Regions from separate parts of the Shewanella sp. 4_MG-2023 genome, predicted to be linked through region 1. Evidence: predicted binding sites of a transcription regulator. Region 1 holds the regulator's gene; the other holds the start of a gene.
The links. Region 1 encodes NrdR, which represses ribonucleotide reductase genes. Its sites were predicted from a motif close to AAACACNANATNTNGTGTTT; they were not measured.
Positions count from the first base shown of each region.

Region 2: the regulator NrdR is predicted to act here: its motif matches at 3,264-3,283, upstream of nrdA (class 1a ribonucleoside-diphosphate reductase subunit alpha).

Region 1 covers NZ_JAUORL010000026.1:35,594-39,952, reverse strand. Annotated here, with positions in the region: gene ribBA (bifunctional 3,4-dihydroxy-2-butanone-4-phosphate synthase/GTP cyclohydrolase II) at 1-310, opposite strand, end outside; gene Q4546_RS14265 (riboflavin synthase) at 395-1,051, opposite strand; gene ribD (bifunctional diaminohydroxyphosphoribosylaminopyrimidine deaminase/5-amino-6-(5-phosphoribosylamino)uracil reductase RibD) at 1,115-2,269, opposite strand; gene nrdR (transcriptional regulator NrdR) at 2,411-2,860, opposite strand; gene glyA (serine hydroxymethyltransferase) at 3,017-4,273, opposite strand.
Region 2 covers NZ_JAUORL010000014.1:53,364-57,722, reverse strand. Annotated here, with positions in the region: gene nrdB (class Ia ribonucleoside-diphosphate reductase subunit beta) at 1-715, opposite strand, end outside; gene nrdA (class 1a ribonucleoside-diphosphate reductase subunit alpha) at 771-3,059, opposite strand; gene Q4546_RS09795 (HAD family hydrolase) at 3,523-4,191, opposite strand; gene ubiG (bifunctional 2-polyprenyl-6-hydroxyphenol methylase/3-demethylubiquinol 3-O-methyltransferase UbiG) at 4,342-4,359, opposite strand, start outside.

The sequences.
Region 1 (4,359 bases):
GATCATGGGCTGAAATGCCCGTTGTGACCCCCGTTGCCGCTTCAATGGAAACGGTAAAATTTGTTGAGAACTGAGCATTATTGTTGGTAACCATTAACGGCAAGTTCAGTTGCTGGCAACGCTCTTTAGTCATGGTTTGGCAAATCAGTCCACGGCCAAAGGTCGCCATAAAATTAATGGCCTCTGGCGTCACCTTATCGGCCGCCATGATAAGATCACCTTCGTTCTCTCTGTCTTCATCGTCCATCAAGATAACCATCTTACCTTGACGAATGTCTTCGATGATCTCTTCTATACTATGTAATGCCATTGCTAAGACCTTTATATTGTTTTGTCTATATCAGCGATATAGAGTAAATATGCTCCGGTAATAATATTTACCAGTAATAATCAGTTATCGCATAAATCCAGCACTTGCCAACAATTCCATTGTGACACCACTTTCAGTGGCTGGCTTTTGTTCTACTTTCATTAAGCGTTCAAGATAACGTGCAATAAGGTCAACTTCGATGTTGACGCTATGACCCGCTTGTAAAGCTAATAAGGTGGTTTCAGCTGCAGTGTGCGGCACTATGGTTAATCTGAATCTGTGCTGATCAACTTCATTTACCGTTAAGCTAACGCCATCAATGGTGATCGAACCTTTATGAGCAATATAACGAGATAACTCAGCGGGAGCTGCCAGCCAAAACTCAATGGCTTGGCCACGCACAAGGCGCTGCTCCACTGTGGCAATACCATCCACATGACCGCTAACCATATGGCCGCCTAATCGGGTCGTTGGGGTCACCGCTTTTTCAAGGTTTACTTTTTGACCGACGTTATATTTAGCAAATCCGGTTAAGGCAACGGTTTCAGCAGAAATATCTGCAACATAACCATCTGCTAAACATTGTACTACGGTTAAACACACCCCATTAGTGGCAATACTGTCACCCAGTTTTACATCGGTTAAGTCGAGCTTGCCACTGGCTACAGTCAAACGAATATCATCGCCTTTACGCTCAACTTTTCTTAATGTACCTAGTGCTTCAATAATCCCAGTAAACATATTTACTCACTTGTTATCTTTTGGGCCACGCTTAGCATCGACCGATAGACAAAATTGCATTAGTTAATTCGCTGGCGAATTAAGCTTTAAAATCAGTCGTTGGTCTGTACCAATTCTGCGACAATCCGTTAATTGTACATCAGGAATCTGATCCATAGTTTGATAGTCGTCTAATTGCATCAAATTGCGTCCATGACTGCCTAATATTTTCATTGCTTGGTACAAATAAAGTGTATCAGCTAATTTACTTTGAATAACACTACCAGCAACGCTGGCACCAGCCTCGACTAATACTGAGTTACAATGCTGGCCTAAGTGTGTAAATAAAGCATGCAAATCAACTCGCCCATCGTTATTAGCCGCTATTGTGATAAAGCTAACATGGGACTTAAAATCTTGTTTTACTTCTGCTGGATAGTCGACACAAGACACCAGCAAAATCGGCGTTTCAATAGTAAACATTTTATAGTCGGCAGTCAGCCTTGCTTTACTATCAAGCACCACTCTTAAAGGCTGTTGAAGGTCAGACTCAGCAAGGCTGTTTTGTACACTAGCCAATTGCTCGTAGCGCACATTCAAAGAGGGGTCGTCAGCTAACACAGTTTCAACGCCAGTCACTAGCGCGCAATGACGGGCGCGCAGCTTTTGCACATCGGCTCTGGCTTCGGGGCCGGTTATCCACTTTGATACCCCATTCGATAGCGCGGTTTTACCATCCAAACTGGCTGCCAGCTTAATGGTGATTTCAGGTAATCCCGTAGTCATGCGTTTCATAAAGCCGATATTAAGTTGGCTTGCCGCAGCTGTTAGCAAACCCACATCAACTTTAATACCTGCCGCTTCAAGCATGCTAACGCCATTACCCGCCACTTGCGGATTCGCATCCATTTGCGCAATCACCACTCGCTTCACTTTGGCTGCAATTAATGCCTTAGCACATGGCGGGGTTTTGCCATAATGACTGCAGGGTTCAAGGGTGACATAGGCTGTAGCTTGAGGGAGTAGCTGTTGTAATTGTCGATTTTCGACATCTTTTAAGGCGTGAATTTCGGCGTGGGGGCCACCCGCTTTAATATGATAGCCTTGACCAATGATCTCGCCATTGGCGACAATCACACAACCCACATTAGGATTTGGACGTGTGGTATAACGGCCTTTTTCAGCTAATGAAATAGCAAGGCTCATCATTTCAATATCACATTTTGACCACTGAGACATAAAGACCTTCTAGAAACTAAAAAGCAGTCATTAAAATTCAGAACTGCTAAATAAGGTTAATCATTGGCAAGAATACAAAGTGCCAATACCAACAAATGTAAGACTGCAATTAATTAAAGACGGCAATAAAAATAAGCTAGATTATTTTTGCAGCTTGGCGATGGCTTCACCGAATTGGGAAACATCTTCAAAGGCGCGATAAACTGAAGCAAAACGGATATAGGCAACTTTATCTAGGATCATCAATTGATCCATCATCAAATTACCAATCATGGCCGAATCAATTTCACGCTCACCTGTTGCTCTAAGAGTGGACTTAATCTTACTTAACGCTTGCTCAATTTGATCGATTGAAACTGGGCGTTTTTCAACAGCCCGAAGCATGCCGCCACGCAGCTTATCTTCATCAAATGGTTGGCGAGTGCCATCTTGCTTGATCACCCGCGGCATGACTAATTCGGCGCCTTCAAAAGTGGTGAAGCGTTCATGACACTCAGTACATTCCCGGCGACGGCGCACTTGATGGCCTTCAGCCACGAGTCTTGAATCAATAACTTTCGTATCTGTCGCGCTACAAAATGGGCAATGCATATCCGCTCCTGAAATAAAAAACAAAATGGCCGTAAGCACTGAGTACTTACGACCATTGAAGTTTATCCTATTTACTTTACAAGGTTAACCTTATCGAAAAGATTATCCGCGTTAGTTAAATAGATCATTGTTTATGTTAATCAATCTCGGTTGACATTAACCGTAAACTGGGAACTTAGCGCATAATTCAAGCACTTGGTTTTTAACGCGCTCAATAGTAGCTTCGTTAGTGATGTCATCTAACACATCACACATCCAGTTAGTTAACTCTACCGATTCAGTTTCAGTGAAACCGCGGCGGGTAATAGCAGGAGAGCCAATACGTAAACCAGACGTCACAAACGGTGAACGTGGATCATTTGGTACTGAGTTTTTGTTAACTGTGATATTTGCATGACCTAGCGCAGCATCTGCGTCTTTACCAGTGATATCCTTGTTGATTAAATCAAGTAAGAATAAGTGGTTATCGGTGCCACCAGAAACAACATTGTAGCCACGCTCAATGAAGGTTTTCGCCATCACTTTCGCATTAGCAACCACTTGCTCTTGATAAGTGGTAAATTCAGGGTCTAATGCTTCTTTAAATGCTACCGCTTTGGCTGCAATAACGTGCATTAATGGGCCACCTTGGCCACCTGGGAATACTGCAGAGTTTAGTTTTTTATAGATAGCTTCATCGTTAATGGCAGATAAAATCAAACCACCACGAGGGCCCGCTAGGGTTTTATGGGTAGTGGTTGTCACAACGTGTGCATGAGGTAGCGGATTCGGGTAGATACCCGCAGCGACAAGACCGGCAACGTGCGCCATATCAACAAATAAGTAAGCACCGACTTTATCAGCGATTTCGCGGAATTTACCCCAATCGATAATGCCAGAATAAGCACTAAAGCCGGCGATAATCATTTTGGGTTTATGCTCAACCGCTAAACGCTCAACTTCTGCGTAATCAATTTTACCTGTTACTTCATCAATGCCGTACTGAACCGCATTGTATAACTTGCCAGAAAAGCTGACATGTGAACCATGAGTTAAGTGACCGCCGTGAGCAAGGCTCATACCTAAAACAGTATCACCGCCTTCTAAAAGCGCCATGAAAACTGCTGAGTTTGCTTGAGAACCAGAGTGAGGCTGAACGTTTGCGTATGTCGCGCCAAATAATTCTTTAGCACGAGAAATAGCTAATTCTTCAGCAATATCCACATGTTCACAACCACCGTAGTAACGCTTACCTGGGTAACCTTCAGCATACTTATTTGTTAGCTGTGAGCCTTGCGCTTCAAGTACACGAGGGCTGGTATAGTTTTCTGATGCGATTAATTCAATGTGCTCTTCTTGGCGACGAGTCTCATCTTCAATTGCTGCAAATAGTTGTGGATCATAATCTGCGATATTCATAGCTTTTTTCAGCATTACTCACTCCAGCTGTTAATTCTTATAGTAGGGTTGCGCGGTATGATACAGCGCAATTGATCACAATCCCAGCATTTGAAACATGA
Region 2 (4,359 bases), on a different contig from region 1:
CATCACGGGCAATCAAACGAATAATTTTTGCATTGCCTTCCATTAAGTTACGTTCAGCAAAAGCAAATGAACATGCAAAGCTAACATAAAAACGAATTGCTTCTAATGCGTTGACTGACATCATGCATAAATACAATGATTTTTTAAGAATACGGCTATTAACAGTAATTTCTTTACCGTTGATGAGGTGCGTGCCTTGTCCGTGTAGATTCATCACTTGGGTTAATTCAATCAAGTCATCATAATATTGAGCGATATCACCGGCCCGTTTTAAGATTTCTTGGTTGACGACGATGTCATCAAAAACTACTGAAGGATCATTAACAATATTACGAATAATATGGGTATATGAACGAGAGTGAATAGTTTCAGAGAAAGACCAAGTTTCAATCCAAGTTTCAAGCTCAGGTAACGACACTAATGGCAATAATGCTACGTTTGGTGAGCGGCCTTGAATTGAATCAAGTAAGGTTTGGTATTTGAGGTTTGAGATAAAAATATGCTTTTCATGCTCAGGTAAACTTTGATAATCGATTTTATCTTTACTTACATCTACTTCTTCCGGACGCCAGAAAAAGGATAATTGTTTTTCAATTAACTTTTCGAACACTTCATATTTTTGTTGATCGTAACGTGCAACGTTAACGGGTTGTCCCATGAACATAGGTTCATACATTGGGTTGTTCGGAGTTTGACAGAAAGTAGAGTAAGCCATTTTTATATCCCAAAAAAGCGGGGAAAACTCCCCGCGTTTATATGCTAATTAGTGATTAAATCTTACAAGCGCCGCTTGCACAACCATCGTCTTCTTTTTCAACGACAGTGATGTCATCAAACTGATCCGATGCACCATCACGGGTGTTGTGATAGTAAAGGGTCTTAACCCCAAGCTTATAAGCGGTGAGCAAATCTTTCAGTAAGGTTTGCATAGGCACTTTTTGATTATCAAATCGTGTCGGGTCGTAATTGGTATTTGATGAGATTGCTTGGTCCACAAACTTCTGCATCAAAGCGACTAACTGTAAGTAACCCTCATTATTTGGCATATTCCAAAGTAATTCATACTTATCTTTAAGTTCATCAAAGTCAGGTACAACTTGCTTTAATTGACCATCTTTACTGGCTTTAACACTGATCAGGCCACGTGGTGGTTCAATGCCATTGGTTGCATTAGAAATTTGCGATGATGTTTCAGACGGCATTAATGCCGAAAGAGTGGAGTTACGCAGGCCGTGCTGTTTAATATCGGCACGTAAACCTTCCCAATCCATGTGTAATGGCTCGTCACAAATTTTATCCAAGTCACGTTTATAGGTATCAATGGGTAAAATACCTTGAGCGTACGTTGTTTCATTGAACAAAGGACATGCGCCTTGCTCTTTTGCTAAATTGTTTGATGCTTTCAATAAGTAAAATTGAATTGCTTCAAAGGTTTTATGGGTCAAGTTATTACCTGAGCCATCAGAATATTTCATGCCATTCTTAGCAAGGTAATTAGCGAAGTTAATCACACCTATGCCTAGAGTACGACGATTCATAGAACCAAGTTGCGCTGAAATGATTGGGTAATCTTGATAATCAAGCAAGTTATCTAATGCACGTACTGCTAAGTCAGCTAATGGTTCTAGCTCTGATAAATCTTTGATAGCACCAAGGTTTAATGCTGATAATGTACAAAGGGCAATTTCACCATTTGGATCATCAATATTCTTCAACGGTTTAGTTGGCAAGGCGATTTCTAAACAAAGGTTTGATTGCTTAATTGGCGCAACTTGCGGATCAAATGGGCTGTGAGTATTGCAGTGATCAACATTTTGAATGTAGATTCGGCCTGTTGATGCACGCTCTTGCATCATCAATGAAAATAATTCAACTGCTTTAATCTCTTTACGACGAATGCTTAAGTCAGCTTCATACTGAAGGTATAGACGTTCAAATTCGTCTTGATCAGCGAAGAAAGCGTCGTATAAACCTGGCACATCAGATGGGCTGAATAGGCTGATGTTTTGACCTTTGATTAAACGTTGGTACATCAATTTGTTTAGCTGTACACCGTAATCAAGATGGCGAACACGGTTGTCTTCAACACCACGGTTATTTTTAAGTACCAGTAACGATTCAACTTCTAAATGCCATAACGGGTAGAATAGGGTAGCTGCACCACCACGTACGCCGCCTTGAGAGCACGATTTAACCGCTGTTTGAAAGTATTTGTAAAATGGTAAGCAACCGGTATGGAATGCTTCTCCACCGCGAATAGGGCTACCTAATGCACGGATACGACCGGCATTGATCCCAATACCTGCGCGTTGACTAACGTATTTTACAATTGAAGATGCGGTCGCATTGATAGAGTCAAGGCTGTCGTCACATTCAATTAATACACATGAGCTAAATTGACGTGTCGGAGTACGTACACCTGCCATGATTGGGGTTGGTAAAGAAATCTTAAATGTTGAAGCCGCGTCATAAAAACGTTTGATGTAATCTAAACGGGTGTCTTTTGGGTAACGCGCAAATAAACAAGCTGCCACTAAAATATACAGGAACTGAGCACTTTCATAAATTTCGTTAGTGACGCGGTTTTGAACTAGGTATTTGCCTTCAAGCTGTTTAACTGCAGCATAAGAAAAGTTCATATCGCGCCAGTGGTCAATATAACCATCTAAAATGGTTAATTCTTCTGACGTGTAATCTTCTAAAATATGCTTATCGTATTTGCCAAGTTCAACCAAGCGAGTGACTTGATCAACTAACTTCGGTGGCTCAAATTGGCCAAAAGCTTTTTTACGTAAATGAAAAACAGCAAGTCTTGCAGCGAGGAATTGATAATCAGGCGCTTCTGGTGAGATTAAGTCTGCTGCTGCTTTAATAATGGTTTCGTGGATTGCTTCAGTTGGAATACCGTCAAAGAATTGTAGATGAGAACGTAATTCAACTTCTGAGACTGAAACGTTTTTCAATCCTTTAGCTGCCCACTCGATAACGCGATGAATTTTGTCTAAATCGATTGTTTCGCGTTCGCCACTGCGTTTTGTGACTGTCATATTGCTGTTCATTAAAAAAGCCTTGATTGTAAAATAGTTTGCGTGATTTAAATTTTGGATCTTTTTTAATCGTCTCGTTTACGATCGCCATTAAATCACAATACGTTCCCTTGTAAGTTGATCATCCATAAGCACTAACAACGTAATATATCCAAGAAATACGAGTGTTATTTGAAGACCCAAAGCAGAAAAAGCCTTGTGTCTTGTTCTGATGTCACACACAAGATATGGTGTTTAATTAAAACTTACATACAAGATAGTGAGGTTTGGGGCGATTTGCAAGCAGCAATTTAGTGAATAAGTTGTGGATATCTTATGTATAGTGGCCAATGTTAGTGAAGGCTAACCTGCTAGGTCAAAATACACGATATTTTGTTGGTTAAGATTAATATTTAGCCGAAAAAAAACGTGAGCTCGATCGCTACAATATTCGGCGATCGATTGTTTTGTTAACAAAATTATTTGCTATTTATATTTAAGATTTGTTAAGGAAAGCCTGATGTAAGTCGGCAACCTTGCTGAACTGAAAATCACTCGGCCATTCATTGGGTTTATCTTGCTCTGACAAATAACCCCATAATGCGATAGCGCCTTTCATCCCAGCATTACGGGCGGCAATTAAATCCCTTTCAGCATCACCTATATATAGGATGTCCTGTGGCAGGCAATTAATTTGCTGGGCAGCAAGTAACATTGGCGCGGTATGTGGTTTGGAGTGCTGGGTGGAGTCACCACTGATAATCGCAGTGAGTTTGTGCTCGATGTTTAAGGCCTTAACCAATGGCCGAGTAAAACGGGCTTGTTTATTAGTAACAACACCATAAGGGATGTCACGTTGCTCTAATAACAACAGAAAATCATCAAAACCGCTAAATAATGATGCTTTTTCACCATTGACCCGTTGGTAATGCACTAACAAAGCTTGCTGAACTTCGATTTGTAACTCATGGGAAAGCTCAGGTATACCGGCTTTTACAAGCGCCAAACTACCATGGGAGGCAGCAGAGCGTAAGTTATCAATACTTTTACTAGCGATACCGCGCTCTTGCAAACTTAAATTTAATGCATGGACAAGATCTGGGGCTGTATCAGCTAATGTACCGTCTAAATCAAAGAGTACACCTTTAATCTTGTTCATAGTTATCCTAAGCGTGCTGAAGTTATTAGCGATTACTTAATCCGATTATGAATTAAGTGAAGGATTAAAGTAGTAATGTCACTGATTCACTGCAGTATTACTACTTTAATATTGTTCTACTATTTATGGCTGGCTATTAAAGATGACGATGTGATACTAATCAGCTTTTTGGGT